One region of the Streptomyces sp. AMJ-169 genome, then DNA from elsewhere that is predicted to be linked to it. Evidence: riboswitches for the same ligand, from Rfam matches in the RefSeq annotation. Region 1 holds a riboswitch; each other region holds the start of a gene.
The links. Region 1 has a riboswitch for cyclic di-AMP ahead of ACYUD3_RS31150 (transglycosylase SLT domain-containing protein). Riboswitches for the same ligand answer to the same signal wherever they lie in the genome.
Positions count from the first base shown of each region.

Region 2: linked by a shared signal. The riboswitch ahead of ACYUD3_RS35535 (M23 family metallopeptidase) and the one ahead of ACYUD3_RS31150 (transglycosylase SLT domain-containing protein) in region 1 are both predicted to bind cyclic di-AMP.
Region 3: linked by a shared signal. The riboswitch ahead of ACYUD3_RS03925 (M23 family metallopeptidase) and the one ahead of ACYUD3_RS31150 (transglycosylase SLT domain-containing protein) in region 1 are both predicted to bind cyclic di-AMP.
Region 4: linked by a shared signal. The riboswitch ahead of ACYUD3_RS00610 (M23 family metallopeptidase) and the one ahead of ACYUD3_RS31150 (transglycosylase SLT domain-containing protein) in region 1 are both predicted to bind cyclic di-AMP.

Region 1 covers NZ_JBVLTJ010000015.1:107,405-111,606, reverse strand. Annotated here, with positions in the region: gene ACYUD3_RS31160 (LolA family protein) at 1-336, opposite strand, end outside; gene ACYUD3_RS31155 (polyprenyl synthetase family protein) at 568-1,578, opposite strand; cyclic di-AMP (ydaO/yuaA leader) riboswitch at 2,044-2,224, shown strand; gene ACYUD3_RS31150 (transglycosylase SLT domain-containing protein) at 2,228-2,689, shown strand; gene ACYUD3_RS31145 (HAD family hydrolase) at 2,731-3,555, opposite strand; gene ACYUD3_RS31140 (GNAT family N-acetyltransferase) at 3,817-4,202, shown strand, end outside.
Region 2 covers NZ_JBVLTJ010000022.1:27,524-31,725, forward strand. Annotated here, with positions in the region: gene ACYUD3_RS35530 (aldo/keto reductase) at 1-533, opposite strand, end outside; gene ACYUD3_RS35535 (M23 family metallopeptidase) at 638-1,633, opposite strand; cyclic di-AMP (ydaO/yuaA leader) riboswitch at 1,642-1,803, opposite strand; tRNA gene ACYUD3_RS35540 (tRNA-Met) at 2,048-2,121, opposite strand; gene ACYUD3_RS35545 (alginate lyase family protein) at 2,183-3,385, opposite strand; gene ACYUD3_RS35550 (dihydrofolate reductase family protein) at 3,467-4,202, opposite strand, start outside.
Region 3 covers NZ_JBVLTJ010000001.1:952,727-956,928, forward strand. Annotated here, with positions in the region: gene ACYUD3_RS03920 (alpha-galactosidase) at 76-2,148, shown strand; cyclic di-AMP (ydaO/yuaA leader) riboswitch at 2,454-2,620, shown strand; gene ACYUD3_RS03925 (M23 family metallopeptidase) at 2,625-3,620, shown strand; partial or broken gene ACYUD3_RS03930 (DUF6250 domain-containing protein) at 3,948-4,202, shown strand, end outside.
Region 4 covers NZ_JBVLTJ010000001.1:148,540-152,741, reverse strand. Annotated here, with positions in the region: gene ACYUD3_RS00620 (HPr family phosphocarrier protein) at 168-449, shown strand; gene ACYUD3_RS00615 (GntR family transcriptional regulator) at 711-1,397, opposite strand; gene ACYUD3_RS00610 (M23 family metallopeptidase) at 1,582-2,325, opposite strand; cyclic di-AMP (ydaO/yuaA leader) riboswitch at 2,340-2,495, opposite strand; gene ACYUD3_RS00605 (M16 family metallopeptidase) at 2,716-4,104, opposite strand; gene ACYUD3_RS00600 (M16 family metallopeptidase) at 4,101-4,202, opposite strand, start outside.

The DNA.
Region 1 (4,202 bases):
GTCGCCGGAGGACTGGGTCGCGCTGGAGAGAAGGCTGCTCTCCAGGCCGCCGAGGTCGGGCAGGCCCAGGTCGGTCGTGATCTTCACGGTGCCGGACAGCTGCTGCACGTCCGACTTGGCGATCTTGTCGAGGAGCTGCTGGGCGGTGATCTTCGGCAGGCTCGGGTCGCCGGAGTCGGCGAGCGCGGGGACGAGGCCGATGGTCGCCGCGGCCACCCCTACGACCGTGACCGGGACGACGTACCGCACGGCCGTCCTGCGCCGCCGGGCCCGCGCCTCGTCGGCCTCGGCCATGGCCTCCGGGGTGGTGCTGTCGTCGGATGCGTACGGTGACATATGTGCCTTACCTCCGTCTTCGGCGGCGGGCCGGGCGGGCCGTCGTACGGCTGCCCTTGACCGCCATTCTCACCCGAACCGGTGAGCCGTGGTCGTTCGTCCGTACCTCCATGACACCAAACGGGACTGACAATCGCGTCAGCCCGCAGAGTCAACTCCTCGTACTCCTGCGGTATGACAAACCCCCTGGACACCTCTCGTGTCCCTTAGGGGATCAGGGTCCCTAGGGGATCAGCCCGCCCTGTGCACCACCGCGTCGCACAGCTCCACCAGCGCCGTCTTCGCGTCGCACTCCGGCAGCGGGGACAGGGCGGCGCGGGCCTCCTCCGCGTAGCGGATGGTGTCGCGGCGGGCCTGTTCCAGGGCGGGGTGGGCGCGCAGGGCGGTCAGGGCCTCGGCGTGGCGGGCGTCGTCGGTGAGGTCGGAGGCGAGGAGTTCGCACAGGGCGACGTCCTCGGGGCGGCCGTCGCGGGCGGCCATCTCGCGCAGCCGCAGCACGGGGAGGGTCGCGATGCCCTCGCGCAGGTCGGTGCCGGGGGTCTTGCCGGACTCGTGGGAGTCGGAGGCGACGTCGAGGAAGTCGTCGGCGAGCTGGAAGGCGACGCCGAGGCGCTCGCCGTACTGCGTGAGGATGTCCACGACCGTCTCGTCGGCGCCCGAGGTCATCGCGCCGAAGCGGCAGGAGACGGCGACCAGGGAGCCGGTCTTGCCGGCGAGGACGTCCAGGTAGTGCTCGACCGGGTCGCGGCCGTCGGTCGGGCCCGCGGTCTCCAGGATCTGGCCGGTGACCAGCCGCTCGAACGCCTCGGCCTGGATGCGGATGATCTCGGGGCCGAGGCCGGCGAGGATCTGGGAGGCGCGGGCGAACAGGAAGTCACCCGTGAGGACGGCGACGGAGTTGCCCCAGCGGGTGTTGGCGCTGGCGACACCGCGCCGGACGTCGGCCTCGTCCATGACGTCGTCGTGGTACAGGGTCGCCAGGTGGGTCAGCTCGACGCCGACGGCGGACGGCACGACACCGGGGGCGTAAGGGTCGCCGAACTGGGCGGTGAGCATGACGAGGAGGGGTCGGAAGCGTTTCCCGCCGGCGCGTACGAGGTGCTGCGCGGCCTCGGTGATGAACGGGACCTCGCTCTTGGTGGCCTCCAGGAGGCCCCCCTCGACGGCTGCCATCCCGGCCTGGACATCGGCTTCCAGAGCCTGGTCCCGCACGCTCAGCCCGAACGGCCCGACGACGGTCACGAGGGATCTCCTGTCTGCTGTTGCCCACTGACTGCTGTTGACGATTACACGGTTTGTCGACAGGTCGCTGCCATCACCCGAGTCAGCGTATCCGGTCAGGTTTCGATCACCGATAGCCCCCACGGTTACAGCCCGGCCCCTATCGGATCACGACCGCTATGTTTCTGATCGTTCGATACGACATGTAATGGTCCGACATATTCAGCATCTGTCCATTTTGCCGTAATTGCCGTTTCGTGAATTGGGTCACGGGGCCCCGCCGGCCACCGCGGCCTCGGCATTCCCTCTTCCCCCTGTCGTCACTTGCCAGTTGACGCTTCCCGGACGCAAACGATCAAGTCGCCCATAAACCCCTTAGCGCTCCCAATAGGGACCAGAGGTGAATCCGGCACTTGTTCCAGGCAGTCGCTCTCGCATACGTTCCCGGCCAAGTCGGACGGACGCCTAATCCTGCCGCCGTCCCGGCTCTTCCCATCGACGAAACCACTCGCGCACGGCAGGAGCGGGGGACCCAGGCAGTACGCCGTCCCGGAGCACCCCTCCGGGCCGGCTCGGGGTGAAGCCGTACCGCCTTCCCGGCGGACCGGCCGGGCACCTCCCCGCCCGAACCCGACAGCTCACCTCGCAGGCGCCGGAGAGGAACACACTCATGTCCGCATTCCGTCCCCACCGCCTCGCCCGCACCCTCGCCGTCGCCGCCACCGGCGCCGCCGTGCTCGCCCTCCCGCTGATCGGCGCGACCACCGCGTCCGCGGCCGTCAAGACCGCCTCGACGACCCCCGCCGGGTACCCCAACACCCTCGACGGCTGGATCCGCGAATCCCTCGCGATCATGTCCCAGAAGGGCATCCCGGGCAGCTACAACGGCATCTACCGCAACATCATCCGCGAGTCCTCCGGCAACCCCTGGGCCATCAACAACTGGGACTCCAACGCCGCCAAGGGCACCCCGTCCAAGGGCCTGCTCCAGGTCATCGACCCGACCTTCCAGGCGTACCACGTGTCCGGCACGGCCTACGACCCCTACGACCCGGTCGCGAACATCACCGCCGCGTGCAACTACGCGGCGGCGGTGTACGGGTCGATCGACAACGTGTACGGGGCTTACTGAGGCGCCCCGTACGGGGCTCGCCCGGTCCACTTGAGCTCCCCCTACGGGAACAGCCGCTCCAGCACCACGGCCACCCCGTCGTCCTCGTTGGACAGGGTCACCTCGTCCGCCGCCGCCTTCAGCTCGGGGTGGGCGTTGGCCATGGCGACGCCGTGGGCGGACCACTCGAACATCGGGATGTCGTTGGGCATGTCCCCGAAGGCCACCGTGGCCTCGGGGGCCAGGCCCAGCCGGTCGGCGGCCAGGGCGAGGCCCGTCGCCTTGGTGACGCCGGGCGGCTGGAGCTCCACCGTCCCCGGGCCCGACATCGTCACCGTGGCCAGCGAGCCGACCGCCGCGCGGGCGATCGCCGCCAACTCGTCGTCCGTGAGCGTCGGGTGGCGCAGCAGGACCTTGCTGATCGGCTCGCACCACAGGTCGGCGCGGTGGCCCACGCGCAGGGCCGGCAGGGTCGGGTGGGGCATCCGGTAGCCCGGCTCGATCAGGGTCAGCCCCTCGACGCCGTCCTGGTCGACGGCCGCGTACACCTGGCCGACCTCCGCCTCGATCTTGCCGAGCGCGGTCTCCGCCAGGTCCCGGTCCAAGGTCACCGACCACAGCAGGCGGCCGGCGCCGATGTCGTACACCTGGGCGCCCTGGCCGCACACCGCGAGGCCTCTGCCGCGCAGGACGTCCAGGAGGGGGCGGACCCGGGGGGCGGGGCGGCCGGTCACCACCAGGTGCCGCGCGCCGGCCTCGACGACCCGCTGGAGGGCGTCCAGCGAGCGGTCGGAGAAGGTGTCGTCGGCGCGCAGCAGTGTGCCGTCCAGGTCGGTGGCGACGAGGTCGTACGCGCGCGCGGCGGAAGCGGTGGTGGGTGCGGCCATGATCAGAGAATACGGACCCGGGCGGGCCGCCGAGGGCCAACTGGCGGTCTCGCACACGGCCGTTCGAGCGCCGGCCGGCCCTCCCCCGCCGCCCGTTCGAGCGCCCGCCGAAGCTCGCGCGGCGGTTGTTCGAACGTCCCCGTCTCAGGGCGTCTGCGAAGACTGCACCGGTTGGCAACAACATGCGGCGCTATCTACCGCGCCGGGGGCGGGAGGGGTACCGTCCAGGTTGTCCAGGGGGGACTTGATCGGGGGGTCAGGTTGAGCAGTGGGCGTACGCGCGTGCTGGGCACGCACGAGCTGGGCGAGGGGGAGCGGGAGCGGTGGCGGGCGCTGCGCGCCATGTCGGCGGCGCCCCGGAACCCGTTCATGGAACCGGAGTTCGCGGACGCCGTGGGGCGCGTGAAGGCGCGCGCCCGGGTCGCGGTGGTGTACGAGGGGCGTGAACCGGTCGGTTTCCTGCCGCACGAGCGCGGGGCGCTCGGCCGGGGGCAGGCGCTCGCGTACGGCGTGTCCGACGCGCAGGGAGCCGTCCTCACACCCGGACTCGGCCTGGAACCGGGCGAGTTGATGCGGGCCTGCGGCCTGTCGAGCTTCGCCTTCGACAACCTGGAGGCGGAACAGGCCCTGTTCGTCCCGCACGCCGC
Region 2 (4,202 bases), on a different contig from region 1:
ACGTACTTCGCGAGGTTCTCGCGGTCGGAGAAGTCCAGGGACTCGCGCAGCCGGTCGGCGGAGATGTTGGACGCGGCGATGTGGCGCACCTTGCCCGCCTTCACCAGCTCGTCCAGCGCGCCGATGATCTCCTCGACCGGGACGTCCGGCTGGTCGAAGTGGGTGTAGTACAGGTCGATGTGGTCGGTGCCGAGCCGCTGCAACGACGCGTCCGCCGCCGCCTTGATGTTGGCCGCGGAAAGCCCCTTGAACTCGGGGTGCTGGCTGACCTTGGTCGCGACGATCACGTCGTCCCGGTTGCCGCGCGCCTTGATCCACTTGCCGATGATGGTCTCGGACTCGCCCCCGCTGTTGCCCTCGACCCAGGCCGAGTACGCGTCGGCGGTGTCGACGAAGTTGCCCCCGCCGGCGGCGTACGCGTCGAGCACCGCGAAGGAGGCCGCCTCGTCGGCGGTCCAGCCGAAGACGTTGCCGCCGAGGGAGAGGGGGAAGACTTCGAGGTCGGAGGAGCCGAGTCGGCGCAGAGTAGTCATGTTCTACGTCAACGCCGGAGACGGACCCCCGCATTCCGACCGGTACACAAGAACACAGCAAAAAGGGGCCCCACCCGAGCAGGACCCCCAGCAAGCCAACTCCCTTACGGATTCAGCCCCTTGCTCCGCAGCCACGCCGCCGGATCGATCCCGGTCGAGCTGCCCCCGGGGTGCACTTCGAGGTGCAAGTGGGCCCCCGTCACATTGCCCGTGGCACCGACCCGCCCGATGACGTCACCGGTAGCCACCTTTTGGCCGACACTGACGTTGATGGACGACTGATGGCAGAACCAGAGCTCGGTGCCGTCGTCCAGAGTGAGGATGGTGCGGTAGCCGTAGGAACCGGCCCACCCGGCCTCCGTGATGGTCCCGCTGTGGACGGCCTTGATGAGCGTGCCGGTGGGGGCGGCGAAGTCGAGCCCGGTGTGGTACCCGGACGACCACAGCGACCCGGCCTGCCCGAACGTCGAGGTGATCGTGTACGACGACGTCGGCAGCGCGTACTGCTTGGCCAGCTCGGCGAGGCGGGCGGCCTCGGCCTTCTCCTTGGCCTCGTCGTCGGCCTTCCGCTTCGCGGCGGCGGCCTTCTCCTTGGCGTCCTCGGCGGCCTTGGCGGCGGCGTCGGACTCGGCCTTCGCGGCGGCGGCCTTGGCGCGGGCGTCGACCTGGGTCTGCTGGGACTCGGCCTGCGCGATGATCCGGCTGCGCAGCGCCTCACCGGCGTCGGAGGCGCCGCTCTCGCTCTTGCCCTGGGCGCTGACGTCGGCCTCGGTGCCGAAGCTCGCGAGCGCGTCCGGGGTGTCCTGCGCGGAGTCGTCCGAGCCGCTGAGGGAGCCGAGGTCGGGCAGGGAGATGGAGACGGGGGCCTTGCCGGTGTTGGCGCTGGCCATGCCGCCCGCGCTGACGGCGGCTATGACGCCGACGCCGAGGACGGTCGAGCTGCGGGCGAATCCGCCGCCGCGCTGCTTGGCCACCCGGTGCTTGCCGCGGACCGGGGCGACCGAGTCGGCGGTGGGGTTCCACTCCTCCCAGGGGCCCTCGTCGGTGCGGGGACCGCCGAACCCGAAAGTCGGCGCGGGGGCTTCTGGGGCGTTCGCCACGCGGGCGCACTCCTTTCCTTCCGTCGCCTACCGGGTTAGCTGACGGGTTCGGAGCGGGAAGGTCTCCTACGCGCGTAAACCGGCCGCCCGTCGCGGGCGGTGGCCTTCGCGTGATTCACCCCAAGGTGGTGGTTCCCCGGTTCCCTCGCGGGATTCGGCGCGTGCGCACGGAGCCGTCTCTTGTGACGGCTGGGACGACCGTGCTGCGTTATCGAACGTTAATAGACCCGGGCCGTCGTTTCCAAGCTGTTCCGCTTGATCATTAACATTTATGGACGGGACTTAAGCCGCAACGTCCGCGAAAAACGGGCGAGTTGACCGCGCCGGTACAGCGGTCATATACGCAGAGTGAGTGAACGGGGACAAAAACCAAGGGCCGGAATCCTGAATCGGATTCCGGCCCTTGGCCTTCAGTAGCGGGGACAGGATTTGAACCTGCGACCTCTGGGTTATGAGCCCAGCGAGCTACCGAGCTGCTCCACCCCGCGCCGTTGACGTAACCATACGTCATCCCGGGGGTGAAAAGCCAAACGGGTTACCCGGCCCCCCTCAGACCGGGTTCTTCGCGTGCGTCAGCGTCTCCCACGCGACGAACAGATCGTCCGTGCCCTCGGGCCTGCTCTTCTCCACCAGCCTGCGGGTCGCCGGTACGGACTCGCCCAGCCGGCCCTCCAGGTGGTTGACGAGAACCTCCAGGTCAGGGCCCATGTTCCGGTCCACCTTCCCGCCGCACAGCCACGCCGGAGCGGGCGCCCCCGACTGGATGCCCGCGTGCAGTTCGGCCGCCGCCTTCAGCCGGTCCTTGACCTCCCCGTACAGGTCGACGCCCTGGTGCCAGGCGGTCTCCGCAATGTGCGAGGTCGCCGCCAGCGAGTAGCCGACGTGCTTGAAGTTGCGGCAACTCTCTTGGGAGAGGCCGCTCTTGAACGTCGTCTGCTTGAACCAGTACGCCGAGAGTTTCGCCGGGTCGTTCAGGCCCGAGCGGGCCGGGGCGATGGGGACGCCGCCGTCCTTCTCCAGGTAGAAGTAGGCCGGGACGCGGTCGCGGAAGCGTTTCAGGGACTGGTCGAAGACCTTGTGGTCGTCGGTGAAGACGCCGATGCCGATCGCCGCGTCCGTCATCGCGAGGTCCCAGTTGCCGTTGTAGTCGGCGACGTTCCTGGTGACGTCCGGGAGGTACGCCGTCTTCAGCATCCGCTCGAACCGTGCCACCCGGTCGTCCGGCCAGCCCGCGCCCGGTGTGTGCCGCACCAGCTCCGCCGCCCGCGCCCAGGTCGATCCCGCCCACGCGGTCTGGAGTCCCGCGTCCTCCTCGGTGTGCCGCCGGATCTTCCCCGACCAGGCGTCCATGATCTCCCGCGCCTTGGCCGCGTGCTGCTGCTTGCCGGTGATGCTGAAGAGGAGGGCCTGCGTGTAGGCGGCGATGGCGTCCTGCCGCTCCTGGAGACATCCGTGCGCGGGCCGGTCCCCACCAGGACAGTCGACGCTCTCGTACGGCTCGGGCGCGTACTTGTACGACCCGTACTTGCTGTCCCGCATCTGGAAATAGGCCCGCAGCCAGGGCTGCCGCCCGCCCCGGACCTTCTCCCGCACGACATCCAGCTGCTCCTTGTCGACCAGCACCCCGGGATGCGTGAACGCGGCGTCCGGGGGGAGGGCCCTGGCCATCTGCCGGCCACCGGATTCAGAACTGGAGCAAGCGGCCAGGGAGAGAAGGGCGGCGACGAGCAGTACGGGTTTCGCTGGTCTCATGGGGGCAGCGTCACCCGGCGGGGGGCGGGGCGCAGTGTGGGGTGGGCCGGGTGGGTGGGTGCGGGTCCGCCGCCCGATCAGCTACCCCAGCAAGTGCCCATTCGGCCCCTTAGCCCGCCCCTCGTACCCCTCCAGCACCACCACCTCCACCCCCGCCTCCCTCAACAGCCCATTCCCATCCGCCCCTTGGACGAACGTGTCCGGTTCCACCCATGCCGTCACCACCCGGCGCACCCCGGCGTCCAGGATCAGCCGGGAGCACGGGGCCGGGCGGGAAGCTCTCCTCGCGCAGGGCTCCAGGCTGCTGTACACCGTGGCCGTGGGCAGCCGGGGATCCGTCGGGGACAGTTTCGCCAGCGCCGCCTCCTCCGCGTGGACCACCGGGTCACCGCCCTCTCGGGAGTGGCCGCGTGCCAGTTCCGTGCCGTCGGACGCCACGATCACCGCGCCCACGCTGAACGCCGTCCGCGACGGCGGGCATTCGGCCGCGAGGTCGCAGGCCAGCCCCAGCCAGTAGTGGTCCGCCGGGGTCACCTCCGGCCGGTACCGCATCAGGACGACATCCTCGATCCGCCGCGCCTCCAGCAGCTCGAGCCGCCCCTCCTCGTACCCCCCGGGCCCGAACAGCCGAGGCGCCTTCGGATCGCCGACGAACAGGGGCGCGAGCACCAGCTGGAGCTCGTCCGCCAGCCCCGCCTGGAGCAACTGCGTATGGATCGTCCCGCCGCCTTCGACCATCAGCCGCCCCACCCCCCGCACGTCATGGAGATGCGCCAGCAGCCGGCGCCAGTCCAGCTCCGGGCCCAGCGGTACGACG
Region 3 (4,202 bases), on a different contig from region 1:
ACCCTGATGATGTTTTCCGAATGGTCGTGTCTGTTCGTATCTGTTTTTTATGATTTTCGATCGTGTGAGGGTCTGATGCTGGAAACCGCTGAGAACGGGCGTACGTGGCTCCTTTCGGGCCCGGCGAGCAGTTACGCCCTGCATCTCACCGAGGGCGGCGAGCTGCTGCATCTGCACTGGGGTCCGGCGATCGCCCTCGCCGACGCCGAGGCGCTGGCCGCGGTCCCGCTGCCGCACGGCTCGTCCTTCGAGTCCCCGCTGGACGGGCGGGAGGAGTACCCGGTGGAGGGCGGCCCCCGCTTCACCCGCCCCGCCCTCTCGGTCCGCGTCCCCGGCCGCCGGGGCACCGAGTGGACCTTCGAGAGCGCCGACGCCGCCGACGGCGAACTGCGGCTGCGCTTCCGCGACGGGGGGCTCACGGTCACCCTGCACTACCGCATGCGCGGTGACGTCGTGGAGCGCTGGGCGACCCTCGCCAACGACGCCGACGAGCCCCTCGAGCTGCTGCGCGCCGACTCCGCGACCTTGACGCTGCCGCAGCGCGAGGGATGGCGGCTGTCGCAGCTGCACGGCCGCTGGGCCGCCGAGTCCCGGCTGACACGGGCGCCCCTCACCTACGGAGAGAAGGTCATCGGCAGCCGGCGCGGGCACACCGGCCATCCGCATCTGCCGTGGGTCGCCCTCGACACCGACGCGACCGAGGAGCGCGGCGAGGTCTTCACCGCCGCCCTCGGCTGGTCCGGCTCCTGGCGCATCGCCGTCGCCCAGCTGCCCGACGCGCGCGTGCAGATCACCGGCGGCGCCGGGCACGACGACTCCGGGCTGCTGCTCCTCGCGCGCGGGGACTCCTTCACGACGCCCGTCCTCGCGGCCCTGTGGTCCGACGGCGGCTTCGGCGGCGCCAGCCGCGCCTGGCACGCCTACCAGCGCGAGCACGTGATCCCGGACGCCGCGCAGGACCGCCCGGTGCTGTTCAACTCCTGGGAGGCGACCACCTTCGACATCTCCGAGGAGGAGCAGCTCGTCCTCGCCCGGCGGGCCGCCGAGATGGGCGTGGAGCTGTTCGTCGTCGACGACGGCTGGTTCGGCGCCCGCACCAGCGACCGCGCGGGTCTCGGCGACTGGACGCCCAACCCGGACCGCTTCCCCCAGGGCCTCAAGCCCCTCGCCGACCAAGTGCACGGCCTGGGCATGCAGTTCGGCATCTGGGTCGAGCCGGAGATGGTCAACCCCGACAGCGACCTCTACCGCGCGCACCCCGACTGGGTGCAGTTCCAGCCCGGCCGCGGGCGCACCGAGTTCCGCAACCAGCTGATGCTCAACCTCGCGCGCGAGGACGTCCAGGAGTACCTGTGGGAGCGGCTGGACACCCTGCTGTCCAGCGCGCCCATCGACTACGTCAAGTGGGACTTCAACCGCTGCTTCACCGACGCCGGCTGGCCCGACGACGCCTATCCGCAGCGCCTGTGGGTCGACCACGTGCGCGCGCTGTACTCGCTCCTCGACCGGCTGCGCGCCGCCCACCCCGGGGTCGCCTTCGAGTCCTGCTCGGGCGGCGGCGGCCGGATCGACCTCGGCATCCTCAGCCGCACCGACCAGGTGTGGACCTCCGACAACACCGACCCGCTGGACCGGCTCGCCATCCAGCACGGCTTCAGCCAGATCCACCCCGCGCGGGTCATGGCGGCCTGGGTCACCGACAGCCCCAACGTCCAGCTCAACCACCGGGTCAGCTCGCTGAAGTTCCGCTTCATCAGCTCCTTCGCCGGGGTCCTCGGCGTCGGCGGCGACCTCTCCGAGTGGACCGGCGCGGAGCTGGCCGAGGCGCGCGAGTGGGTCGCGCTGTACAAGGAGATCCGGCCCGTCGTCCAGCAGGGCGACCTGTACCGGCTCAAGGCCCCCGAGGGCGGGCTCAGCGCCGTGCAGTACGTCCGCGGCGACGACACCGTCGTCCTCGCCTGGCTCCAGGCCCAGCACTACGGGGAGACCGTCCCGGCGGTGCGGCTGCGCGGGCTTGATGCCGGGGCGTTGTACGAATGCCTTGAAACGGGGGAAATCCACCGGGGGGCGGTGCTGTTGCATCACGGGTTGCGGACCGGGCTGCGTGGGGACCTTGATGCGGCTGTTCTCCGGCTTCGTCGAGTCTGAGGGGTCTGTCCGGTTTCGAAATGCTTCAGTGCAACTCGATCCGGAATAAAGGCAGCTGTGAATCGGTGGCGTGAGCAGGGTCATATTCCTGGCCCTGCGGCGCGCGTCATGTGCACGTAATCACGCTGTTTTCCTTGGGGAATTGGGGCCAGGGCGGGGTTTTCGGCGCGGTTCGGGCGGGGCCGGGAACACACGGCGAATCGACAGGAAAGCGATTCGTGGGCGACTTTCGCTTGTCCCCGTGCGTCCCGGTCGCTTACGTTCGCCATCAATCCGGGCGGACGCCCAATCCTGCCGCTGTCCGGAGACCGAACACGCCACCCGTGAAACGGCAGGAGCGGGGGACCCACAGGCAGTACCGCCGGATCCGGACGCCACCGGAGACGGCTCGGGGTAAAGCCGCGACAACCGCGCGGCCGGGCAGCTCCAGCCCGCACCCGACAGCTCACCTCGCAGGCGACGGAGAGGAATTCGCCATGCCCGGCAAGGGTAAGCACCGCCGCCCGAAGACCCCGCGCTTCTCCCGTTCGCTAGCCGTCGCCGGAACCGGCGGGGCCGCGCTCGCCCTTCCGCTGATGGGGGCCACCGGGGCGCACGCCCAGACGACTTCCTCGACCGCGAGCTCCCCCGCCGTGTCCGCCGCCTCTCTCACGGCCTCCGTGTCGGAGAGCGCCGTTCAGGCCGCGCCGGTGAGCAGCCGCAAGAGCACTTCCGCCGTGTACACCGTCCGCTCCGGCGACTATCTCTCGAAGATCGCGGAGGAGCAGAGTGTCAGTGGGGGGTGGCAGCGGATCTACGACGACAATCGTGACGCCGTGGGGTCCGATCCGTCGCTGATCCATCCTGGGCTCAAGCTGACGCTCGGGGCGCGGGCGACCGGCACCTCCGGGACGACCGGTTCCGGTTCGTCCTCGTCGTCCGGCGCCTCTTCGTCGTCCAGCTCCTCTTCAGGGTCGGCGTCTTCCGGTTCCTCGAAGTCCTCCTCCGGGAGTTCGTCCTTCTTGAAGAGCTCGAATACCTCGAAGACCGAGCCGGCGTCGGAGAGTTCGGGGAGTTCGGCCTCCGGGTTCACGCTTCCGGTCACCGGTGCGGTCATCGGTACCGGGTACCGGGTCTCCGGCAGCATGTGGGCCAGCGGGTATCACACGGGCGTCGACTTCGTCGTCCCGACCGGGACCAATCTCAAGGCCGTCGGCGCCGGGACGGTCGTCTCCGCCGGCTGGGGCGGGGCGTACGGCAATCAGGTCGTCATCAAGCTCGCCGACGGGTACTACGCGCAGTACGCCCACCTCTCCCAGATATCCGTCTCCGCCGGGCAGAGCGTTTCCGAGGGGCAGCAGATCGGTTACTCCGGCTCCACGGGGAATGTGACGGGGCCGCATCTGCACTTCGAGATACGGACGACTCCTGACTATGGCTCGGATGTCGATCCGGTTGCTTACCTTCGCTCGCATGGCGTCTCCGTGGGGTGATGCCTGCGGCTGCTAGGCCGTTTGTCTGACGTGCCTCCGCGAGGCCGGAACCGGATCCCCGGGGCCGGCCTTTCAGGGTTTGCGGGGGTTTGCGGGGGTGGGGGAGGGATGGGGCTGCGGGATATGTGGGGTGCGAGGGGGCAGGGTGTGCGGGATGCGGGATGCGGGATGCGGGATGCGGGGGTCGGGGGTGCGCGAGGTTTCCAGGGTGCGCGGGGGTGTGAGGGCTCCGGCTGAGCCGACTCCGGTTGCGCCGCCGAAGCTGCCGCGACTGAGGCCGGCGCTGCCGAAGTTGCCAAAGCTGGGTCCAGCGCTGCCCAAGCCGTCGCGACCGGAGCCGGTGCAACCCAAGCCGCCGCAGCCGGAGTCGGTGATACCGGAGTCGCCGGAGTTGATCACGTCACCCGAACCCCCCACCGCCCCCACCCCCTCGCACACGACGACTTCCGTCACGGCCTCTCCCAATGGGCCGTCGAGTTGGAGAACGGTGGCACAGTCGCCGCCGCCCGAGGTGTCCTGGACGTCGGTGTGCCCGCCGGAGCCACCCTCTGGTATCGGTGGCGGCTGGAAGGTCCGTACGCC
Region 4 (4,202 bases), on a different contig from region 1:
GCGTCCGACAACGGCGCGAGGCAGTCTGGGGAAGGACGTCACACGGTGGAGCCGGTCCGAGGCCGCGGCCCGGCAGCCGTCCCGGAAGGGTCTGTCGATCCTCCGGGGACGTCTCACGTGTGGAAAAATGGTCTAGACAACCCTGAGACACTGAAGGGCAGCAACACATGGCTGAGCGCCGCGTCAACATCGGCTGGGCGGAGGGCCTTCACGCCCGCCCCGCCTCCCTCTTCGTCCGGGCCGCCACGGCCTCAGGCGTCCCGGTGACGATCGCCAAGGCGGGCGGCAACCCGGTCAACGCCGCCTCCATGCTGGCCGTCCTCGGCCTCGGCGCCCAGGGTGGCGAAGAGGTCGTCCTGGCCTCCGACGCCGAGGGCGCGGACGCGGCGCTGGACCGGCTGGCCAAGCTGGTCGCCGAGGGTCTTGAGGAGCTTCCCGAGACCGTGTGAGCCATCACCCGCGCGGGAGGCGTTCAGCCCGCGCGTGCGTGCGTGAAGCCGCGTCAGCCCGTCCGGGCGGCGCGGCTTCGCCGTTTCCCCGAGCTTCACGAAACCTCCCGGACCCTTTCCCGGATGATTTGCCCCGCAAAGGATTCGGAGTGCGCGGAAGCACACCGCAGGAGCGCACCCGATGAATTCACGGCGCGCACCGAAAAGGCCGACGGAAATACACCTCCGCCGAATATCTCTTCTTTGTATACGGCGCCCGTGTTAATGACGCAGGCCGGACATGTTTACGGCGTGTTGCGAAGTCCTCACACGGCCGTCGGCCCCGGGCAACCGCAGCCGGTGCGCGGCGGTCGAGCGCTCGGTGTGCAGCGCGGTGATCGCGCGGGCCCGCTCGGCGTCCCCGCGCGCGACGGCGTCCACGATCGCGCCGTGCTCCGCCCAGGCCTCCACGGGGCTCACGGGCGCCTCCACGGCGTACATCCAGGCGATCTTGTGGCGCAGCTGGGTCAGCGTCGCGGTCAGGGTGTGGCTGGCGCAGGCCTGGGCGAGCGTCTCGTGGAACCAGCCGCCCAGGGAGCGCAGATCCTCGCTGTTGCCCCTCCTGGCGCGCTCCTGGCCCAGCCGGACGAGCCCGCGCAGCACCTTCAGGTGGGCCTCCGTGCGCCGCTGGGCGGCCCGCGCGGCCCCGAGGGGCTCCAGGAGCAGCCGCATCTCCAGGAGGTCGGCGGCCTCCTGCTCGGTCGGCTCGGCCACGCACGCGCCCGCGTGGCGGCGGGTCACGACGAAGCCCTCGGCCTCCAGGGTGCGCAGCGCCTCGCGCACGGGGACGCGGCTGACGCCGTAGCGGCGGGCGAGGAGTTCCTCGGTGAGACGGCTGCCGCGCTCGTAGACACCCGCGACGATGTCGTCCCGGATGGCCGTGCACACCGAGTGCGCCGGAATACGCATGACCGACCTCCGCATTAACCCCGTGAAACGCCGTCCATTCGACGTCTGTTCCGTGACTCTATTGCAATCAGCGGGAATTTCCGATGGCGAGCCGGAATCCATGGATATTTTTTGGACAGCGGGCGCCCGAAACGCCGAAAGCCCCGGCCGGAAGGGCCGGGGCTGGACGGTTTCGCGCAGAACGTCAGACGGTGACGCCGTGGCCGCGCAAGTACGCGACCGGGTCGATGTCCGAGCCGTACTCGGGGCTCGTGCGGGCCTCGAAGTGCAGGTGCGGTCCGGTGACGTTGCCGGTGGCGCCCGAGAGGCCGATCCGCTGCCCCGGGGTGACGCTCTGGCCGACGGACACCGTGATCGACGACAGGTGGCCGTACTGGGTGTACGTGCCGTCGTTCATGCGCAGGACGATCTGGTTGCCGTAGGAGCCGCCCCAGCCGGCCTCGACGACCGTGCCGTAGCCCACCGCGTGGACGGTCGTCCCGGTCGCCGCGTGGAAGTCGATGCCGGTGTGGCTGCCGGACGACCACAGGGAGCTGCTCGCGCGGTAGCCGGTCGACACGTAGGAGCCGGTGACGGGGATGACGAAGGCGTTCAGGCGGGCGCGCTCGGCCTCGCGGGCGGCGCGGGCCTCGGCCTCGCGCGCGGCCTTCGCCTCGGCGGCGGCCCGCTGCCGCGCGGCCTCCTCCTGGGCGGCCTGCTTCTGCGCGGCGGCCTGGTCGTCGATCTGCTCGGCGACGTCGTCCCCGACGGTGACCACGGGGATCAGGCCGGTGTGTTCGAGGGAGGTGTCGGCGGCGAGGGCCGGGGAGGCCACGCTCGCCATGACGCCGCTGGTGGTGAGCGCCGCTATGCCCGCCGCGCGGGCGGTCGTGCGCTGCATCCGGCCGGGCCTGCGGTGCTTCCCGGTGGTGGCGCAGGTGAACGCCATAGGGTCGTGTTCGTCCTTTCCTTCCCTCTCGCCTACCGGGTTAGCTGACGGGTTCGGAGCAGGAAGGTCTCCTACGGGCTCCCCTTGGGAGGGCGCCCGATTCACCCCAGGGACGGTGGGTCCCCGGCTCCCCTGGCTCGCGCCGTAGGGGGACTCGGCGATCGCTGTCCGGTGCCGCGGCTGCGGCGCACTGCCTGACGAACAGCCCGGACGACGCTAGAGCGGGGCCCCTCGGTTCCCCAAGCGGACACCGGGATTTGTTAAACATGCCACAGGGCAGAGGGGCAGGGTTCACACCAATACGGACATCTGTAAAGGGAGCCGCCGTGCGGGAACGCGCGCGCGGGTGAACCCCCAAAGGCTCACCCACGCGCGCGTGCCCTCGTACGCCTACTCCGCCGGTACGACCTTCACCGGGCCGATGCCCAGGGCCTCGACCTCCTCGCGGATCTGGGCGGCGTCGCCCACGAGGACGGTCACCAGGCGGTCGACCGGGAAGGCGGCGACGGCCGCGGCGGTGGCCTCCACGGTGCCGGTGGCCGCCAGCTGGCGGTAGAGGGTCGCCTGGTAGTCGTCGGGCAGGTACTGCTCGACCTGGTCGGCGAGCGTGCCCGCGACGGCGGCGGCCGTCTCGTACTTCAGCGGGGCGACGCCGACGAGGTTCTGCACCGCGAAGTCCCGCTCGGCGTCGGTCAGTCCGCCCTCGGCCAGGGTGCGCAGCACGGTCCACAGGTCGCCCAGCGCGGGCCCGGTGTTCGGGGTGTCGACGGAGCCGCTGATGGCGAGCATGGACGCGCCCGAGCCGTCCGGGGCGGAGCGCATGACCTGCCCGAAGGCGCGCACCCCGTAGGTGTAGCCCTTCTCCTCCCGCAGGACGGCGTCCAGCCGGGAGGTGAGCGTGCCGCCCAGGCAGTACGTGCCGAGCACCTGGGCCGACCACACGCGGTCGTGCCGGTCGGGCCCGATCCGGCCGATCAGCAGCTGTGTCTGGACGGCTCCGGGGCGGTCGACGATGACGACGCGCCCGGTGTCGTCCGCGGTGACCGGCGGCACGGGGCGGGGCTCGCCCGGGGTGCCCGTCCAGGCGCCCAGGGTCTCGCCGAGCAGCGCCGCGAGGTCGATGCCGGTCAGGTCGCCGACGACGACCGCGGTGGCCGTCGAGGGGCGCACGTGCCGGTCGTAGAAGGCGCGTACGGCCGCCGCGTCGATCTTGGCGACGGTCTCCTCGGTGCCCTGGCGCGGGCGCGACATGCGCGAGCCGGCCGGGAACAGCTCCTTGGAGAGCTCCTTGGCGGCGCGCCGGGAGGGGTTGGCGAGCTCGTGCGGGATCTCGTCGAGCCGGTTGCCCACGAGCCGCTCGATCTCGCCGGCCTCGAACGCGGGCGCGCGCAGGGCGTCGGCGAGCAGGCCGAGGCCCTTGGCGAGCCGGGAGGCGGGGACCTCCAGGCTGAGCCGGACCCCGGGGTGGTCGGCGTGCGCGTCGAGGGTGGCGCCCGCGCGCTCCAGCTCGGCGGCGAACTCCTCGGCGGAGTGCCGGTCGGTGCCCTCGGAGAAGGCGCGCGCCATGATCGTGGCGACACCGTCCAGACCGGCCGGCTCGGCGTCCAAAGGCGCGTCCAGGAGGATCTCCACGGCGACGACCTGCTGGCCGGGGCGGTGGCAGTGCAGGACCGTCAGGCCGTTGTCCAGCGCGGCGCGTCCGGGGGCGGGGAACGCCCAGGGCCTGGCCTCGCCGGCCTGCGGCTGGGGGTGGAAGTCCATGGTGGCCGTCTCGCTCACTTGGCCGCCTCCTCGTTCTCGTCGGTGGCGCCGCCGGCCGTCACGGTCGCCTCGGCCTCGGGGTCTTCGGGCACGTCGGCGTCCTCGGCCCGCTCGGG